3 regions of the Clostridioides sp. LIBA-2809 genome follow, and region 2 is predicted to be linked to each of the others. Evidence: riboswitches for the same ligand, from Rfam matches in the RefSeq annotation. Region 2 holds a riboswitch; each other region holds the start of a gene.

Region 1 (6,618 bases), 2.0 Mb from region 2:
GAAAATGTAAAAGAAAAAATGGAGTTTGTACTCGTAGAACACATGGATGAAGTATTGGAACAAGCTTTATTAAAGAGTGGTGAGAAGAATGAAAATTAGAAGTTCAGAGATAACTATGAGTGCTGTGAATAAATCACAGTATCCGGCAGAAGGAATTCCAGAGATAGCATTAGCTGGTAGGTCAAATGTTGGAAAATCATCAATAATAAATACATTGCTTAATAGAAGAAACTTTGCTAGAACTAGTCAAACACCAGGAAAAACTAGAACTATAAACTTTTACCTAATAAATAATGAGTTTTATTTTGTGGACCTTCCGGGCTATGGATATGCAAAGATAGCTAAGTCTGAAAAAGAAAAATGGGGAGGTATAATGGAAAGATATCTAGAAAGTAGACAAGAATTATGTTCTATACTTCTACTTGTAGATATTAGACATGAGCCTACAGCAGATGATAAGCTTATGTATGAATGGATAAAACACTTTGGATACAACTGTGTAGTTATTGCAACTAAGGCAGATAAAATATCTAGAGGGCAATATCAAAAACATATAAGTATAATAAGAAAAAAATTACAACTGGAAAGTAGTGAAAAAGTAATTCCTGTTTCTTCATTAAAAAAGACTGGTGTTGAAGAACTATGGGAAGAAATTGTAAATCAATACAATCAACATGGATATGAGATAACAGTAGATTAAATTTAAAATATCAAATGTTGGCATAATACTTGTTTAGATAATCTATATAAGATTAGATTAGTTTTAATTGTATTAATATCAAAATAAAATATAGGATGCCTCAAAATGGTTTTAATGGTCATTTTTTGGCATCCTTGTTGTTTATAAGCAATAAATATTAGCAATTTATTGTTAAAAATTATAAAACTTAGCAAAACTACTATAAATTAATGTAGATTAGTATATTTAAAAATTTATTCACTAATGAAATAACCAATAAATTTTATTTAAGAAATAGATTTATCTGTTTTTCTCATAAAGAAAATAGTTAGTATAAGTCCTATAAAGCATACTGCTGCTGCAATCCAATAAGATTGATTACTAGCTGTGACATAAGCTGATGTATGGCTTTTAAAATTTTGATTATATGTAAGGCTTTGTGCAAAGAAACTACTAAAAAATGCTGTTCCAAGAGCAAATGATAAATTACGAACAGTTGCAAGAAAGCTACCTCCATATCCCTGTTTTTGTGGAGGGACATCTGCAAGGATACTACTATTGTTTGGTGAACTAAAAGCACCTAGTCCAAGTCCAAAAATAACTAAACATGCAATTAGAAGGAACAATGGTGAATCTGCCTTTAAAAGTGCCATTCCAACAAGGGAAATAGTCATAAATGAAAAAGATGCTGTTAAAATATTCTTTGCACCATGTTTATCAGAAAGAGAACCTGCAATAGGAGCTATAAGTACCATAATAAGTGGATGTACAGTCATTACAGAACCAGCCATCATAGGAGATAAATTTTTTAATTGCTCTAAATAAAACGGAAGTAGGAAAGACACTGCCATTTGAGGAAAATAACAAGCTATTCCGATAATGTTACCTACAGTGAAATTTCTATTTTTAAATAGAGGTAAGTCAATAAAACTTTGTTCAAATTTTACTTCTCTTAATGCCAACAGTAAGAATATTATAAGTGATGCTATTCCTAGATACAATCTTGTATCTCCCTTTCCATTCATCGCAAGTAATATAAGTGTAGTACAAGTTGCAAATAGTAGAAGACCTGGAATATCAAAGCTATTATTTTGTTCATCTAAAACAGGTCTAGGAAGAAATTTAATTCCAAGAAAGACTGCTACAATGCCAATAGGTATATTGATAATAAAAATAGAAGGCCATCCGAAATGTTCTAAAAGTATCCCTCCAATTACGGGACCACTCATATTTCCTATACCAACTACAGCTCCAGTGATTCCTATAGCCTTTCCTTTTTCATTTGCTGGAAATGCATTAGAAACTATGCCAAGTCCAGTTGCCATTAAAATACTTGCTCCAACTGCTTGAAATATTCTTGAGGAAATTAATGTTGATAAATTGTGTGATATACTACACAGAAAAGAACCTATTGTGAATACAAAAAATCCTAACGTGTATAGTCGATTTGAGCCTACTTTATCACCGAGTTTTCCAAAAAATAACATAGTAGCTGTTACGACAAGCATATAAGCTGTTACAACCCACTGAATTTGTGACATGTTAATTTTAAAGTCAGTAGCGATTGTAGGATTTGCGATATTTAGTATACTTCCATCAAGAGTAGACATAAATACACCAATACAGATGATAATTAATACTATCCATTTTTGTTTCATGATAACACTCCAATCTTTTATATAATAGATTTTATAAGTACAGAATGGTTATAAAATAAACAACAAAAAAGCACCTACATCTTAGGTACCTCGAATGTGTTTAATTTCATGAATAAATACGGTAGTTGAAGGAGTTGTATAGATTACTCATGCAAAATTACATAAAGGTACTCATATACTATTTTCTTCTACCATCCAGATTTTACTGTCGGCTTTGGAATCTGACCAAATTATGCCATAAGGCTCGCGGGCTTTTACCGCCGATAGGGAATTTCACCCGTTTCTGAAGAAAAACAGATGTATTTTGTAATATTATTTTAACATAAAATTACAACGGAAACAATTGGATTTAAACAATACACAACTATATTACTGTATAAAGAGTGAAATTATATTCATACATAAAAGTATATAAAAGTTAAATCACATAGTATGGAAATCTACTATAATTAGATAAAATTAATTTGTTATTGGTATTGAATGATAAGTTTTAGATTTATCAAAAGCATAAAGCTGTAACAAAACTCGTATAATATTAATATCTTAATTAAGAGATATTGTAAATTATGAGGAGGCGCTAATATGGAAGGAAAGGTAAAGAAGGCATTTCCAGGTGGGAACACATCACAAGGCTCATATTCTTTTTTTGAATATATAATTCCTGAAAATGTAAAAAGAGTTTTTTGTTTAAAAGGTGGACCTGGAGTAGGAAAATCCTCACTTATGAAAAAAATTTATAAAGAATTTTTAAATAGAGGATATGATATCGAATTATATAACTGTCCTTCTGACCCAAGTTCATTGGACGGTGTAGTTATAAAGGAATTAGGCGTGGTACTTATGGATGCAACTGCTCCACACACTATGGACCCAAAGCTACCAGGAGCTTTGGACGAGATAATTAATTTAGGTGATTACTGGAATACAGAAGAGTTAGAAAAAAACAGACAAGAAATATCAGGATACGATAAAGATATTAGTAATGCATTTAAAAGAGCATTTAAGTTTTTAAAAGCATCAGAACCAATCTTTAGAGATATAGAGGAAAAGTATTCTGACTGTATGGATTATGGTAAAGTGAATCTAGTTACAGAAGAACTTATTAAAAAATTGTTTGATAGAGTTGAGAGCACAGGTAATTTAAAAAAAGCAAAACATTTATTTGGTTCAGCCATAACTCCTGTAGGATGTTTAGATTATACAGAAAACATTTTAAAAGATGTAAATAAGGTGTATTATTTAGATGGAGAAATAGGAACTGGGAAAACTACATTATTAAATAAAGTGTATAAAAAAGCTATTGAAAAAGGTTTAAATGTAGAAGTTTATCATTATCCACTTATTCCTGAGAAAATTGAGACTGTATTATTAACTGACTTAGATATAGGTATAACTATAAGCACAACTTTTAAAGAAGAGGAGACAATTAATTTAAATCAATTTTTAAATAGGGAAAAATTACTTAAATATGAAGAAGACATTAAATTTGATGAAAAAGTTTTGGATGATTTAATTTGTTGGGCAGTGTTAAATCTTAAGAGAGCTAAGTCTAAGCATGATATTATAGAAAGTTACTATATTCCTAACATGAGATTCGATGAAGTTGGAAAGTTAAGAGACAAACTAGTTAAAAGAATTTTAAAATATGAGAAAAATGTATAAGAACATATATATTAAATTAGATATTAATTATAAAATATGATTTTTAGTAAACTGGCGTAGCTTTGAAGCTATGCCAGTTTGCCGTTTTTGATACAATTAAGAAATAATTATTAATTAATAGAGATTTTTATATAAAAAATTAATATTCTAGAAATAATTTTACAAAAAATATCTTACTTAGCTATAATATCTTTAGTTTGAGTTAACGTGTGATAATGGAATATCCTTTTCAAAGTTATGCTTTTATAATAATACAAAAAAATGTTTATTGAAAGTTCTCGTATTTTGTAAATAAGATTTAGGGATATATACTTGGTATTAGTAATTTAGTGATAGGAGTTCAATGTATGATATTATATACTAAAGATGAATTTTAATATATAACTTTGATATAATAAACATATGTAAATGTTAAATGGTTAATTAAATAAACTTATCATATAAAAATAAATTTGTAAGGAGCAATACAGTATGAAAAAACAATATGTGTTTATAATACTATCAAGTACTATTTTAGGTATACTTGTTGGAACCATATTTAGAGATTATAGTAATGAACAAACAGTTTATACAAGTAAAGATAAGTCAATAAGAAAAGAAATAAAATTGACAAGAAAGTCTATAAAGGAATTAACAAAAGAAAAAGATAAATTAGATGAAGCAATTAATTCAATGAAAAAAAATCAAAAAAATTCTGAAAAAATCTCAGAAATAGAAACTCTTAGAGATAGCCTATCATATTCAGATGTGAAAGGTAGCGGAATAATATTAAGTATAGACGCTATAGATGAAAAAACAGGGAATATAGCCAATAGTATAGACTATAATAAAATACTTGTAAAAGTCATAAATGAATTAAAAGTAAATGGAGGAAAATACATAGAAATAAATGGTCAAAGAATCAATCAGTATTCAGAAGTTGTACTTGCAGGAAGCCACATAAATATAAATGGAGTTCCTGTAGCACAACCTTATGAAATAAAATGCATTGGGGATAAAGATAAACTATCTAATTATGTAGATAAAGGCAGTAAATATCTAGATAGTATACAAACTACTTATCCAATGAAAGTAAGTATAAAAGCTGAAGAAAATATCTCTATGAAAAAAATGAATATACCTAATAAATTAAAGTATATAAAGGGTGATTAAGATTATATTAGAGGAAAGCAGTTTGCCAATGTTAATACCAGAAAAACTTGCAAAAAAATATAATGTATTTCCAGTAGAATTTCAAGATGATAATTTAGTAGTAGAAATAGAAGATGAAGATATATACGCTCTACAGGATTTAAGATTAGCTACAGGGAAAGAAATTATATTGAAAAAAGAGAAAAAAGAACTTATAAGTGAGAAAATTGATAAATATTACAATAACTTTGAACTTGATGAGGATTATGCAAAAAAACTATTTGAAAATCTTTTAGAAAAGGCTATGAAAGAAAATGCAAGTGATATACATATAGAACCATTTAAAGAGCATTTAATAGTGAGAATGAGGGTAGATGGAGAACTAAAGGAAGTATCAAAGTTTTTAATTGATATATATCCATCATTATCTACTGTCGTAAAATTAAAGGCCTCAATGGATATAACGGAAAAAAGACTTCCTCAAGATGGTAGAGTGGATGTAAAGTTAGGTGGGAACTTAATTGATATTAGGGTTTCATCAATACCAACTGTCTATGGTGAAAAAATTGTTTTAAGAATACTTAATAGAGATACTTTCTTAAAAGATAAGATAGAACTTGGATTTTCAGACGAAGCAATAAAATCTATAAATAATATAATAAATAAAAGAGCAGGGATATTATTAGTTACAGGCCCTACAGGTAGCGGAAAAACTACAACAGTATATTCCTTATTAAATGATTTAAAAGGCATAAATAAAAATATAATGACCATAGAAAATCCAGTAGAGTATAAGATGGATGGTATAAGTCAGATTCAAGTGAATTCAAAAGTAGGATTAAGTTTTGATGTGGGTCTTAGAGCGATATTAAGACAAGACCCAGATATAATAATGGTTGGAGAAATAAGAGATGCAGAAACAGCTAAAATAGCAGTAAGAGCAGCTATAACAGGTCATTTAGTTATAAGTACTTTACACACTAATGATGCAGTGTCTTCTATAGCTAGGTTATTAGAAATGCAAATACCACCATATCTTTTGAATGCATCTCTTATAGGTGTTATCTCTCAAAAATTGGTTAGAAAAGTTTGTAATCATTGCAGTCATGAGATTATGATAAAAGATAATTTTAGTGGAGATGTAAATACTAAAGTAGCTGTAGGTTGTGAGAGATGTAATGACAAAGGGTATTTTGGAAGGACGGCAATTTATGAAATATTAGAAGTCAATGATGATATAAAGACATGTATAAGAAATATGGATGATTCTAGTACTATAAAAGATGTTGCACAAAAAAATGGAATGATAACATTTGAAGATAGTTGTAAAAGATTAATAAATGAGAAAATTACTACATTAGAAGAATGTTTAGTAGTAAATGAAATGATTTAATTTAATTGTATAGTTAACTTTCATTTAAATAGTTAGACTTCATTTAATTTACTTTAATTAAAGTATTTGAGTATAAATTATACTTAAGTGAGAAA
Region 2 (6,618 bases):
GATATTGGTAAGATTGTTCAGGTAGATGATATTGTAAATAATTTTAAAAAATTATATATTGAAAAAACACATAAAGATAGAATTGTTAGTATCTAAAATTATACGGCTTTATATACTTTAATAGGTAAGAGCTTGGATATATATTATATTTGAAATTATTGAGTACCAAAAGAACAAAGATATTTTGTCCTTTTGGTATTCAGTATTTTATATTATTTATACAGGTTTAACATTTAATTAATGACACTATTTAATCTAGAGATTTAAATAAATTTACCATTTCCAATGCACTCATAGCGCAATCATAGCCTTTATTTCCAGCTTTTGTACCTGCTCTTTCAATAGCCTGTTCAATATTTTCTGTAGTCACGATTCCAAATATAACAGGTAATTCATTATCTAAAGATACTTTTGCTATCCCTTTAGAGACTTCGCTACATACATAATCATAATGAGATGTAGCTCCTCTTATAACACATCCTAAACAAATTATAGCATCATACTTACCACTTTTAGACATTTTTTGAGCAACAAGAGGAATTTCAAAAGCTCCAGGTACCCAAGCTATTTCTATATTTTCTGGAGAAACATCGTGTCTTAAGAGGCAATCTTCAGCACCTGATAAAAGTTTTGATGTTATAAATTCATTAAAACGAGAATTTATTATTCCTATTTTTAAGTCTTTTCCAATAAGTTTTCCTTCATATATCATTTTTTATTTCCTCCAATTTTATTTATGTTATAGATTTATATTTATAAATATTTTTAATATTAATTGCAAATAATTACTTAGTAGAAAAACATCTTTATATAACTATCTATATAATATCCAACAGATGTCCCATTTTATCTTTTTTAGTTTTTAGATATAACTTGTTAAAGTCATTAATTTCTTCATTAATAGGGACTCTATTTTCTATTTTTATTCCATATTTCTCTAACTGATTTATTTTATCAGGATTATTACTTAAAAGACTTATGCTTTTTATATTTAAATTTTTTAATATTTGAGCAGCCATATAGAAATCTCTCATATCTTCTTCAAATCCAAGCATTAGATTTGCTTCCACAGTATCATAACCTTCTTCTTGGAGTTTATAAGCTTTAATTTTATTTAAAAGACCAATACCTCTACCTTCTTGTTTCATATAAATTAAAACACCATTTCCATTTTCTACAATTTTCTTCATAGAAGATTCTAATTGCAATCCACAATCACATTTTAAAGAGTGGAACACATCACCTGTTAAACATTCGGAATGAAGTCTAACTAGAGTATTTTCTTCCTTTATATCTCCATAAGTAAGTGCAATATGTTCTTCGTCTGAATAAGTATCTTTATATCCTATGATTTCAAAATTACCGTATTTTGTTGGAAGGAAAGCACTAGACACCTTTTCTATAGTAGTTTCATTTAATTTACGATATTCTATAAGGTCTTTTATAGTTATAATTTTCAAATTGTGTTTTTCTTTGAAAATCATTAAATCATCAACTCTTGCCATTGTACCATCATCTTTCATTATTTCACAAATAAGACCAATTTCTTTAAAACCTGCAAGTCTAGCTAGGTCTACAGAAGCTTCTGTATGCCCATCTCTGACAAGAACTCCACCAGTTTTTGCAATTAAAGGAAAAATGTGACCAGGAGTTTTGAAATCTTTACTTGTAGAATTCTCATCACAGAATAATTTTACAGTTTCAGCTCTCTCATATGCAGATATACCAGTTAGAGTATCTGCACCATCTATAGTAACAGTAAAGGCTGTCTGAAATGTGTCTGTATTTTCTCTAACCATAAGAGGTATATTTAAACTTTTAAATTTTTTTTCAGTAGCAGGTAGACAAATTAAACCTCTACCATATGTAGCCATAAAATTTATTGATTCAGGGGTAGCCATCTCAGCTGCCATTAGTAAATCTCCTTCATTTTCTCTACCTTCATCATCAACAACGATTACCATTTTCCCATTTTTTATATCCTTAATAGCTTCTTCAATAGTATTAAACATGTAATTCACTCCTTTATTATTTTTAAAAACCATTTTTAAATAAAAAATCTTTATCTATATTTGATTTATAGTTAATACTATTGGAATTTAATTCCTTGTAGTTATTAACCATAAAACTATTAACATACTTTCCAATTACATCACTTTCTAAATTAACAAAGTCTCCAATATTTTTTGTTAAGAGAGTAGTGTTCAATTTAGTATGAGGTATAATAGAAACTTTAAATATTTCATCATCTAAATATGATATAGTTAAGCTTACACCATCAATGGCAACAGAACCTTTAAGTATCATTGATGATAAAAGTTTTTTAACTGGTCGTATGGTTACTAAAACTGCATTTTCATCTTTTTCAAACTTACAAATAGTACCTTTACAATCAACGTGGCCTGTTACTATATGACCTCCAAATCTCGAGGAAAGGGTCATAGCTCTTTCAAGGTTTACTTTGTCATTTGTATTTAAGGAACCTAAATTTGTAGAACGAATTGTCTCCATCATAACATCTGCTGTAAACTCATTTTTTCCTAGGTTTGAAACAGTTAGACAAACCCCATTTACAGCGATACTATCTCCAAGGTTTGTACCATCTAATATTTTGTTTGATAGTATGGTTACTTGTCCGCTTTTGCCATTGGCAGTAATTCTTTTAAGTATTCCAACTTCTTCTACTATGCCAGTAAACATTATGACCTCCTTTATACATATATTCATAAAATTTAATTTAAAACATCAGATTCTATCAAAATATCTCCATCTATTAAAGTTACATTATTGATTACTAATCGTGTTGAATCTGATAGATGATTTACTCCTTTTCCAGAAACGAATGTAGGTGCGTCTTTACCACCTATAATTTTAGGGGATAAAAATAATTTGACTTTATCAACTAATTTATTTCTAAATAGACTATCATTAAGTGTAGAGCCTCCCTCAACTAGGACAGAATCAATGTTTAATTCTCCTAATTTATACATTACAAATTCCAAATCTACTAAGTTATTTTTCTGAGGAGAAATTATGACTTCAACATTATTTTCTCTTAATATTGATAATTTTTTACTGTCTTTACAACATGTGAAAACTATAGTTTTACTAGTTTTATCCTCAACCAAATTACTATTAATTGGCAATTTTAGGTTTGTATCTATTACTATTCTTGTAGGGTGAGATATTTCATCTTGATTAAGTCTACAAGTTAGTAAGGGATTATCATTTAAAACTGTGTTTATGCCAACCATTATACTATGATACTTATTTCTGTATTTATGAGTTAGGTACCTTGATGACTCATTAGATATCCATTTTGATTCTAGTGATTTTGTAGCAATTTTACCATCTAGACTTACTGCTGATTTTACAATACAAAGGGGTCTTTTATTTTTTATGTAATAAAAAAATATTTCGTTTAATTCTCTTGCTTCTTCTTCTAATATTCCTACAGTAACATCAATGTTGTTATCTTTTAATTTTTTTACTCCATTACCACAAACAAGCGGGTTTGGGTCTAGTGTAGATATGACAACTCTTTTAATCTTATTTTGAATAATTTTATCAACACAAGGAGGTGTTTTTCCATAATGAGAACATGGTTCTAAATTTACATAAAGAGTAGAGTCTTTTAGGCTTTGTTTAGTATCGTTTATAGCATTTACTTCAGCATGATTAGAGCCAAATTTCTCATGATATCCTTTGCCTATTATCTCACTATCTTTAACAATTACACATCCAACTAGTGGGTTTGGATTTGTAAAACCTTCTCCTTTTTTAGCCAATTCAATAGCTTTTTTCATATAATAAATGTCTTTTTCTTTTTGATTTACAAAATTCAAAATATGTACACCTCCTGTTTAATTAGATAATTTTTAAACAAAAAACCCTGAGAATTAACTCAGGGTTTAGAATAATCTACAATAAATGTTTAATAAGAGTACAACAAAATTGCTCTACAAAAAAACTCATTAAACATATCTTCTTCCATCCAGACTTTACTGTCGGCTTTGGAATTTAACCAAATCAACCAAATTTTACCTTGGCTCGCGGGCTGTACCGCCGATTGGGAATTTCACCCTACCCCGAAGATTAAGTATTAAATTTATATTTAGAATGTATCATAAATTATTTTACTTTGCAAACTATTTTTTTCAAAAAATATGTTAATATATAATATAGAATGTCTATAAACTTTGGAATAATGCGATTGTGAATATAAAAATAAAAATTTGAACATAATCAGGAAAGAAGTCTAATTAATTTAAATTAGGAGAGAAATATATGAATAAAAAACCTTTAGAAATATTATCAAAATACTATGGATATACAAGTTTTAGAAAAGGTCAGGAAGCTATAATAAATTCTATTTTGAGCGAAAAAGATGTACTAGCTATAATGCCAACTGGAGGTGGTAAATCCATCTGTTATCAACTTCCAGCGTTGATATTAGATGGAATGACAATAGTAATTTCTCCACTTATATCTCTTATGAAAGACCAAGTGGATGCTTTAAAGGCTATGGGAATTAACGCAGCTTTTATAAATAGTTCATTAAGTAACAAAGAATTCAATGAAATATTAAATAACATTAGAAAAAATAATTATAAAATACTCTATATAGCTCCAGAGAGATTAGATGCACAGGAATTTCTTGAACTAATAAATAATAACAACATAAGTCAAATCGCAATAGATGAAGCGCATTGTGTATCTCAATGGGGACATGATTTTAGGTTGAGCTATAGAAGGATTTCCGATTTTATAAAGAATTTGCCTAAAAGACCTATAATTACAGCATTTACAGCAACAGCTTCAGAAGAGGTACGAGCTGATATAATAAATTTATTGTGCTTAGAAAATCCAGACTGTTATATAACAGGTTTTGATAGAGATAACTTATCAATAAATATAGTAAAATCATCTAGTAAAAATAAATATATTTTAGATTATATTAAAAATCATAAGAATGAGTCTGGAATTATATACGTTGCAACTAGAAAGGAAGTTGAAAATATACATAATGGATTATCTAAGAGAAATATATCTGTGTCAAAATATCATGCAGGTTTATCTAAAAATGAAAGAAGTAAAAATCAAGAAGACTTTATAAACGATGATGTAGATATAATGATAGCAACGAACGCCTTTGGAATGGGTATTGACAAACCTAATATAAGATGGGTTATACACTACAACATGCCCCAAAGTATAGAAAACTATTATCAAGAAATAGGTAGAGCTGGTAGAGATGGAGAAAAAAGTGAATGTGTGCTTTTATTTTCTCCAGGAGATGTACATATACAAAAATATTTAATCGATATTGGAGTTGAGAATCCTGAAAGAAAATTGTTTCAACATAAGAAGCTTCAATATATGATTGACTTGGTTTACAGTAATTCATGTTATAGAAGGACAATATTGAATTACTTTGGAGAAAATTATATAGAAGATTGTAATAATTGTAGTAACTGTTTAGTAGAAGGTGAAATAGTAGATAAGACTATAGATGCTCAAAAAGTCATTTCATGTGTAGCTAGAATGAAAAGAAGTTATGGCGTTACTACTATTGTAGATGTACTTAGAGGTTCTAAAAATAAAAAGATTTTACAACTTGGACTAAACACCTTATCTACATATAATATTATGAGAGATTATTCAAGTGAAGATTTAAAGAACTTTATAAATACATTGGTTTCTCATGGTTTCTTGGATTTGGTTGAGACTTTAGGTAATGGAAATAGAGGAAGTTTTCCAACAATAAGATTGAATGATATGTCTATGAAAGTTTTAAAAGGTCAAGTGAAAGTAGAATTTAAAGAAATTGTGATTACAAAATCATTAGAGGTAGAAGATGAGTTATATAGTGTATTAAGAGAGCTTAGACACTCAATTGCAAGTGAAGAAAGAATAGCTCCATATATGGTATTTGGAGATGGGACACTTAGGGCTATGTCTAGTAGTTATCCAGTTAATAAAGAAGAAATGTTAGATATATCTGGAGTAGGGGAAATTAAGTATCAAAAATATGGTAGAGACTTTGAAACAGCAATTAAAGAATATGTCGAAAAAAATAATATAACTAAACAATATAAAGAAAAAAATGTCGATTTAGAGAGTGTTAATAGTGAATTCTTTGAGGTTAATTCAGATAATGCTCTATATGAAAAACTATTAAGCATTAGAGAAGAATATGCAACAAAAGAAAAATTACCTCCATATATGGTTTTATCCAATAAGGCTTTGAAAGAAATAAGTGGAAGATATCCGCTTGATGAAGAGCAACTGAAAGATATTTCAGGTATAGGTGGGGTAAAAATTGAAAAGTATGGAGCTAGTATTTTAGATGAAGTCAAACAATATGTAAAAGAAAATGATATTAATGTTATTTGGGATAAAAAGGGTAAAAGGAAGCTAATACTAGATGGAGAAAGTAGAAAAAATAATGAAATAGCATTAGATTTATTAAATCAAGGAAAGGATATACAAAGTATTAGTCAAGAAATAGAGGTTTCATTATCAACCATCATTGGATATGTACATGATTATGTAAAGGATGGAAATAGCATAACATTTGAATTAGAATTAGAAAATTTCTATGATGAAGATGAAAAG
Region 3 (6,618 bases), 1.7 Mb from region 2:
GAAGGTTAGTGCTTACTATGCACTTACAGCACTTAGGCTGAGGACGACAACCCTCAGCCTTCGTTCTGTTTATTATACTTATGAAAAAACTAACATTAGGAGTGAAAAAATTGGATATAAATCAAATCTTAAAAAAAGAATTTAATCTTAGAGATGAGCAAATAAACAATACATTAAAACTTATTGATGAGGGTAATACAATACCATTTATAGCTAGGTACAGAAAAGAAATGACTGGTGAGATGAGTGATGTTACACTAAGAGAATTTCATGAAAAATTGATGTACTTAAGAAACCTTCAAAGTAGAAAAGATGATGTAGTTAGACTAATAGATGAGCAAGGCAAGTTAACAGATGAAATAACAAAAAATATAGAAAAAGCAAAGACATTACAAGAAGTAGAAGATATCTATGCTCCATATAAACAAAAGAAAAGAACTAGAGCAACAATAGCTAAAGAAAAGGGATTAGAAAATTTAGCGTTGTCAATACTAGAGAATAATCTAGATAGTATAGAAGTAGAAGCAAAGAATTATATAGATGAGGAGAAAGAAGTTCTTTCTGTTGAAGATGCATTAAAAGGAGCTAGAGATATAATTGCAGAATTAGTTTCAGATGATGCTAAGATTAGAAAATATATAAGAGAATTAGCATTAAGAGAAGGCATGATAGTTAGCAAAAGCTCTACTGATGAGAAATCAGTTTATGATATGTATTATGATTATAATGAAGCAGTAAAGAGCATGGCTCCACATAGAGTCTTGGCAATAAATCGAGGAGAAAAAGAGAACTTCTTAAAAGTTAAGTTAGAAATAAATAATGATAAAGTTTTAAATTACATAATAAATGAATATGTAAATGATAAAAATTTCAAAAATAAGGAAGAAATCGTAAGCTCAATAGAAGATTCTTATAAAAGATTAATTTTTCCATCAATAGAAAGAGAAATAAGAAATCATTTAACAGAAATAGCTCAAGAAAGAGCTATAAGTGTATTTGGAAAAAATGTTAAAAGTTTATTGCTTCAACCACCAGTTAAAGACAAAGTAGTTATGGGATTTGACCCTGCATTTAGAACAGGATGTAAAATAGCTATAGTAGATAAAAATGGTAAACTATTAGATTATACAACAGTATACCCAACAGACCCTCAAAATAATGTGGAAGGGGCAAAGAAAGTCTTAAAAAGATTGATTGAAAAATACGATATAGATATAATTTCAATAGGTAATGGTACTGCATCTAGAGAATCAGAAACTTTTGTATCAGAAATGATAAAAGAGATAGATAGGGAAGTACAATATGTTATAGTTAGTGAGGCTGGAGCCTCTGTCTATTCAGCATCTGAACTTGCAAATGAAGAACATCCAGATATAAATGTATCAATAAGAGGAGCTATATCTATAGCTAGAAGATTACAAGACCCATTAGCAGAGCTTGTAAAAATAGACCCTAAAAGTATTGGTGTAGGTCAATATCAGCATGATTTAAATAAAAAAAGACTAGAAGAAGTATTAGATGGTGTTGTTGAAGATTCTGTGAATAGTGTTGGAGTAGATTTAAATACAGCATCATACTCTCTATTAGAACATATTGCAGGAATAAGTAAAGCTATTGCAAAAAACATAATAGCATATAGAGAAGAAAATGGAGATTTTACATCGAGAGTACAACTGAAAAAAGTAAAACGACTTGGACCTCAAGCATTCACTCAGTGTGCTGGATTTATGAGAATCTTAGATGGTAAAAACCCACTAGATAATACAGGTGTGCATCCTGAAAGTTATGACATATGTAAAAAAATGATTGAGATAATAGGGTATTCTTTAGATGATATAAAAAATAAAAATATAGAAGAAATAGATGAGAAAATAAAAGAGATTGGTCTAAAAGAATTAAGTGAAAAGCTAGAAGTAGGTCAAGTTACTTTAAGAGATATTATAGCTGAAATTAAAAAGCCAGGAAGAGACCCAAGAGAAGAAGGAATAAAACCTATTCTTAGAACTGATGTCTTAAAAATTGAAGATATACAAGAAGGCATGTCTTTAAAAGGTACAATTAGAAATGTTGTAGATTTTGGTGCATTTGTAGATATTGGAATAAAAAATGATGGGTTAGTTCATAAATCAGAAATGAGTAATAGCTTTGTAAAAGACCCTATGAGTATTGTTACAGTAGGAGATATAGTTGATGTAAAAGTTATTGGAATTGACTTAAACAAAAAAAGAGTAGCTTTATCAATGAAAAAATAAACAAGTTTATGTATTGTTATTTTGAATTCTATATTTGTAAATACAACTTATAGTAGGTATGAGTATTAAAAATTAAAAAAGTATATTGTAAAAAACAATGTTAAAAAGAAGTAAGAGAGTCTTGAAAATCAGGAGGAAAATGAATGATTTTTATAAAAAATGGTAAAATAAACACCATAACAAATGGAATAATTAAAGGCGATATCCTTATAGATGAAGGAAAAATAATAGAAATAGGAGAAGACTTAATAGCACCATTAGATGCAGATATAATAGATGCAAGTAATAAACTTGTGTTCCCTGGATTTATAGATGCTCATACTCATTTGGGTCTATGGGAAGATGGGATAGGTTTTGAAGGGGCAGATGGAAATGAAGAAACTGACCCAATAACACCACAATTAAATCCTATAGATGGAATCAATCCAATGGATAGAACATTTAAAGAAGCTTTTGAGGGTGGTATAACTTCTGTCTGTACAACACCTGGAAGTGCAAATGTTATGGGAGGTCAATGTATAGCTATAAAAACACATGGAAAAAGAATTGATAAAATGGTAATAAAAAATCCAGTTGCATCTAAAATAGCATTTGGAGAAAATCCAAAAAGTTGCTATGGTCAAGATGACAAATCTCCTCAAACTAGGATGGCTATAGCAGCCTTGCTTAGAGAAAATTTAAAAAAAGCGGAAGAATATCTAGAAGAGATTGATTTATATGAAAGTCATGATGATGAAGACTGTGAAAAGCCTGAATATGACATAAAAATGGAAAGTTTAATACCTGTGCTGAGAAGAGAAATTCCTTTCAAGGCACATGCTCATAGAGCTGATGATATGTTTACAGCAATAAGAATTGCAAAAGAATTTGACTTAAAACTTACATTAGACCATTGTACAGAGGGTCATCTTATTGTAGATGAATTGGTAGAAGAAGGATTTCCTGTGATAGTAGGTCCATCTTTGTCAGAAAGGTCTAAATTTGAACTTAGAAATCTGACATTTAGTACAGCTGGAATACTTTCAAATGCAGGTCTTGATGTATGTATAATGACAGACCACCCAGTAATACCAGTTCAATATCTTCCAATATGTGCAGGCATAGCAGTTAAACATGGTATGAAAGAAGAAAAAGCAATAGAATCAATTACAATAAATCCAGCTACGGCTTTAGGAATAGGAGACAAAGTAGGTTCTATAGAGGTTGGCAAAGATGCAGATATAGTAATTTGGGACAATTCTCCACTAGAGATTCAAAGTAACGTACTTTACACTATAATAAATGGCAAAGTAGTATATGAGAAAAAATAACTTGACAATTATTAAAAAATTAACTAATATAAGAGTGTAAGGAAAATTAAAAAATCAAAGAAGATCTTCGGGGCAGGGCGAAATTCCCTACCGGCGGTATAGCCCGCGAACTACTTAGGTGGTTGATTTGGTGAGATTCCAAAGCCGACAGTAAAGTCTGGATGAGAGAAGATATTTATGGAATATAAATAAGTTTATTTTAGTTTGTTTAAACTATATCCATAAAAACTCGAAGATAGGATCTTCGAGTTTTTTGTTTTTCCTAAAAAATATAAACTATTGATTAGGAGGAAAGTAGTTATGCAAAATACAGTAAAAAGAGGTAATATGATTTCAACAAGAACTTTGGTGGTTATGTCAATTTTATCTGCAATATCTTATTTATTGATGTTTATTCAAGCACCAATACCAGGTATTTTTCCAGATTTCTTAAAAATTGACTTATCAGATATCCCAGCAATATTTGGTGGTATGTCTTTAGGACCATTGGTTGGATTTGGTGTAGTTGTAGTAAAAAATATACTACAAATGATAACAGCAACAACAACTGGAGGAGTAGGAGAATTTGCAAATATATTAATTGGTGGTTCTTATGTACTTATACTTTGTTATTCATATAAGAGAAGTAAAGATTTAAAGGGTGTAGTAATTGGATTTGTATTAGGGACAATAGCTATGACTATAATTGGTTCATTGGTAAATTATTTTGTAATGCTGCCACTTTATGGGCAATTAATGGGACTAGATGCTATAATAGGCCTAGGCTCAGCTATAAATCCTCAAGTTCATGATTTATTTACTTTTGTAATTTGGATGATAGCTCCATTTAATGTATTAAAGGCTGTTATAATATCTTTAGTAACATTACCACTTTATAAAAAAATGGGAAATGTAATAAAAAAATAATTAGACAAGAAAATATAAAATTTTAAAATTAAATGTATTGAATAGCCATAATTTATTTATAACTTCGGTCCTATATTGTGATTGATATATTAAATAGATTATGGCTTTATTAATTTATCAAAAATTGTATATAAAATAAGAAATATTTAGGCAAATTTAATTTTTAAAATAAAGGAAGAATTAAAACGATTAACTATTAAAATACTAAAAAGGTATCTATAATACACAGAGCGAATTCATAATAAATAAAAAATAAAGATATTATAAAAAATAAATAAAGATTTATGCTTAATTTTTTAATAATATCTAATTTAATAATGATAGGGGTGTAGATAGATGAGTATATCTAAAAAATTGAAAAAATTATTTTTAGATGATAAAGGGTATTATTTTAATAGTAATTGGGAAAATATTCATATAAGTGTTGATAACGAAGAGTTGAAAATGCCTTTAAAGTATATTACAAATGAATACATTGAAAATATGGAAAGTGTAAAGTATGATTATCGTGAATTAAAAAATATAAAAAATCAAACTGATGGGATGTGTATTCTAGCGATAAGGCAAAATTATAAAGCCCTAGAGTATGTAAAAAAGCAAACAGAAGAATTATGTTTAGAGGCGATAAGGTATAACTATAAAGCACTAAAATATGTAAAAGAACAAACAGAGTATATATGTCTTGAAGCTATAAAAAAGGATTGTAATGCACTTAAGTATGTAAGAAACCAGACAGAGAAGCTTATTATAAAAGCAATAAGATATTCTTCAAATATAGATGTTGTAAGTATACTAAAAGCTTTAGAGGTTCAAACAAGAAGTATATGTTTAGAAGCAATTAAAAAAGATGGTAGGTGTCTTGCATATGTTAGAGAACAGAGTGAAGAACTATGTATAGAAGCGATTAAGCAAAACTATAAAGCATTACAATATGTAAAAAATCAAACAGATAAGATGTGTATGGAAGCTGTAAATCAAAATGGTATGGCACTGCAATATGTAAACAAACAAAAAGATGAAATATGTATGGAAGCTGTCAAACAAGATGGAAGAAGTCTGCAATTTGTTAATAATAAAACAGAGGAAATATGTATAAAAGCTATAAGATATTTAGATAAAAAATATAATATTAAAGATGTGTTAAGTTACATAGATAATTATACAGAAGATATATGCATAGAGATTGTAAGACAAAATGGTAAGATGTTAATGTATATAAAAAATCAGACAGAAAAAATGTGTATTGAAGCAGTTAAAGAGAATTATAAGTCTCTTAAATATGTAAAAGAGCAATCTGAGAAAATATGCAAAGAAGCTTTAAAGCAAAGTTGTAAGGCAAAAGAGTATATAAAAATTATTATTGAAGACTGTATATAATGTCTAGATATGGCCATCAATAAAAAAAGATAAATAGAAGTACTTTATAATAGTCTAGGCTTATACTATAATTAATTAAGCAGTGATATAAATTCACATGACGATTATATCAAAATGGAGATGAATTGATGGCAAAAATATATTTAGAAAATGAAAATAAAACTAGAGAAATAGGATATAAATTAGGTAAACTTTTGAAAGAAGGTAGTGTTATCTGTTTAGTAGGAGATTTAGGGGCTGGGAAAACTACAATGACACAAAGCTTAGCAGATTCATTAGGTATAAAAGATTATATAACAAGTCCAACTTTTACTATAATAAATGAATATGAAGGTAAAATACCTTTGTATCATTTTGATGTTTACAGAATAGGTAGCAGTGATGAAATGTATGATATTGGATATGATGAATATATAAATTCAAAGGGAATTTGCATAATCGAATGGGCTAATCTAATAGAAGATATACTTCCAGAGGAATATTTAAATATAGAATTAAAGTATAAAGATGATGGAAGAGAAATGATATTAACTCCAAAAGGAGATTTTTACAAAGAAATAGTTGAGGAGTTGACTAAATAATGAAAATACTAGGTATGGATACATCTTCTATGGCAGCAAGTGTATCAGTTGTAGAAGATGATAACTTAATATGTGAGTTTACAGTGAACAACAAAAAAACTCATTCGCAAAAACTTATGCCAATGATAGAAAGTATGTTGAACATGAGTGATTTAAGTATAAAAGATATGGATTTATTAGCTGTATGTATAG

The links. A riboswitch is a leader RNA that binds a small molecule or an ion and turns the genes downstream of it on or off. The one in region 2 is predicted to bind FMN.
Region 1: another riboswitch for FMN. It lies ahead of ACTG44_RS18380 (MFS transporter); the one in region 2 lies ahead of ribD (bifunctional diaminohydroxyphosphoribosylaminopyrimidine deaminase/5-amino-6-(5-phosphoribosylamino)uracil reductase RibD).
Region 3: another riboswitch for FMN. It lies ahead of ACTG44_RS01305 (ECF transporter S component); the one in region 2 lies ahead of ribD (bifunctional diaminohydroxyphosphoribosylaminopyrimidine deaminase/5-amino-6-(5-phosphoribosylamino)uracil reductase RibD).

Annotation. Positions count from the first base shown of each region.
Region 1 is NZ_CP197004.1:3,895,127-3,901,744, reverse strand. Features, by position in the region: gene lon (endopeptidase La) at 1-99, shown strand, start outside; gene yihA (ribosome biogenesis GTP-binding protein YihA/YsxC) at 89-700, shown strand; gene ACTG44_RS18380 (MFS transporter) at 967-2,337, opposite strand; FMN riboswitch at 2,517-2,632, opposite strand; gene ACTG44_RS18375 (ATPase) at 2,920-3,999, shown strand; gene ACTG44_RS18370 (DUF881 domain-containing protein) at 4,471-5,151, shown strand; gene ACTG44_RS18365 (GspE/PulE family protein) at 5,180-6,523, shown strand.
Region 2 is NZ_CP197004.1:1,876,852-1,883,469, forward strand. Features, by position in the region: gene ACTG44_RS08995 (hypothetical protein) at 1-96, shown strand, start outside; gene ribH (6,7-dimethyl-8-ribityllumazine synthase) at 251-712, opposite strand; gene ACTG44_RS09005 (bifunctional 3,4-dihydroxy-2-butanone-4-phosphate synthase/GTP cyclohydrolase II) at 819-2,012, opposite strand; gene ACTG44_RS09010 (riboflavin synthase) at 2,035-2,700, opposite strand; gene ribD (bifunctional diaminohydroxyphosphoribosylaminopyrimidine deaminase/5-amino-6-(5-phosphoribosylamino)uracil reductase RibD) at 2,733-3,845, opposite strand; FMN riboswitch at 3,979-4,100, opposite strand; gene recQ (DNA helicase RecQ) at 4,288-6,618, shown strand, end outside.
Region 3 is NZ_CP197004.1:200,234-206,851, forward strand. Features, by position in the region: gene ACTG44_RS01295 (Tex family protein) at 111-2,252, shown strand; gene ACTG44_RS01300 (amidohydrolase) at 2,396-3,562, shown strand; FMN riboswitch at 3,622-3,739, shown strand; gene ACTG44_RS01305 (ECF transporter S component) at 3,863-4,468, shown strand; gene ACTG44_RS01310 (DUF4116 domain-containing protein) at 4,805-5,845, shown strand; gene tsaE (tRNA (adenosine(37)-N6)-threonylcarbamoyltransferase complex ATPase subunit type 1 TsaE) at 5,974-6,426, shown strand; gene tsaB (tRNA (adenosine(37)-N6)-threonylcarbamoyltransferase complex dimerization subunit type 1 TsaB) at 6,426-6,618, shown strand, end outside.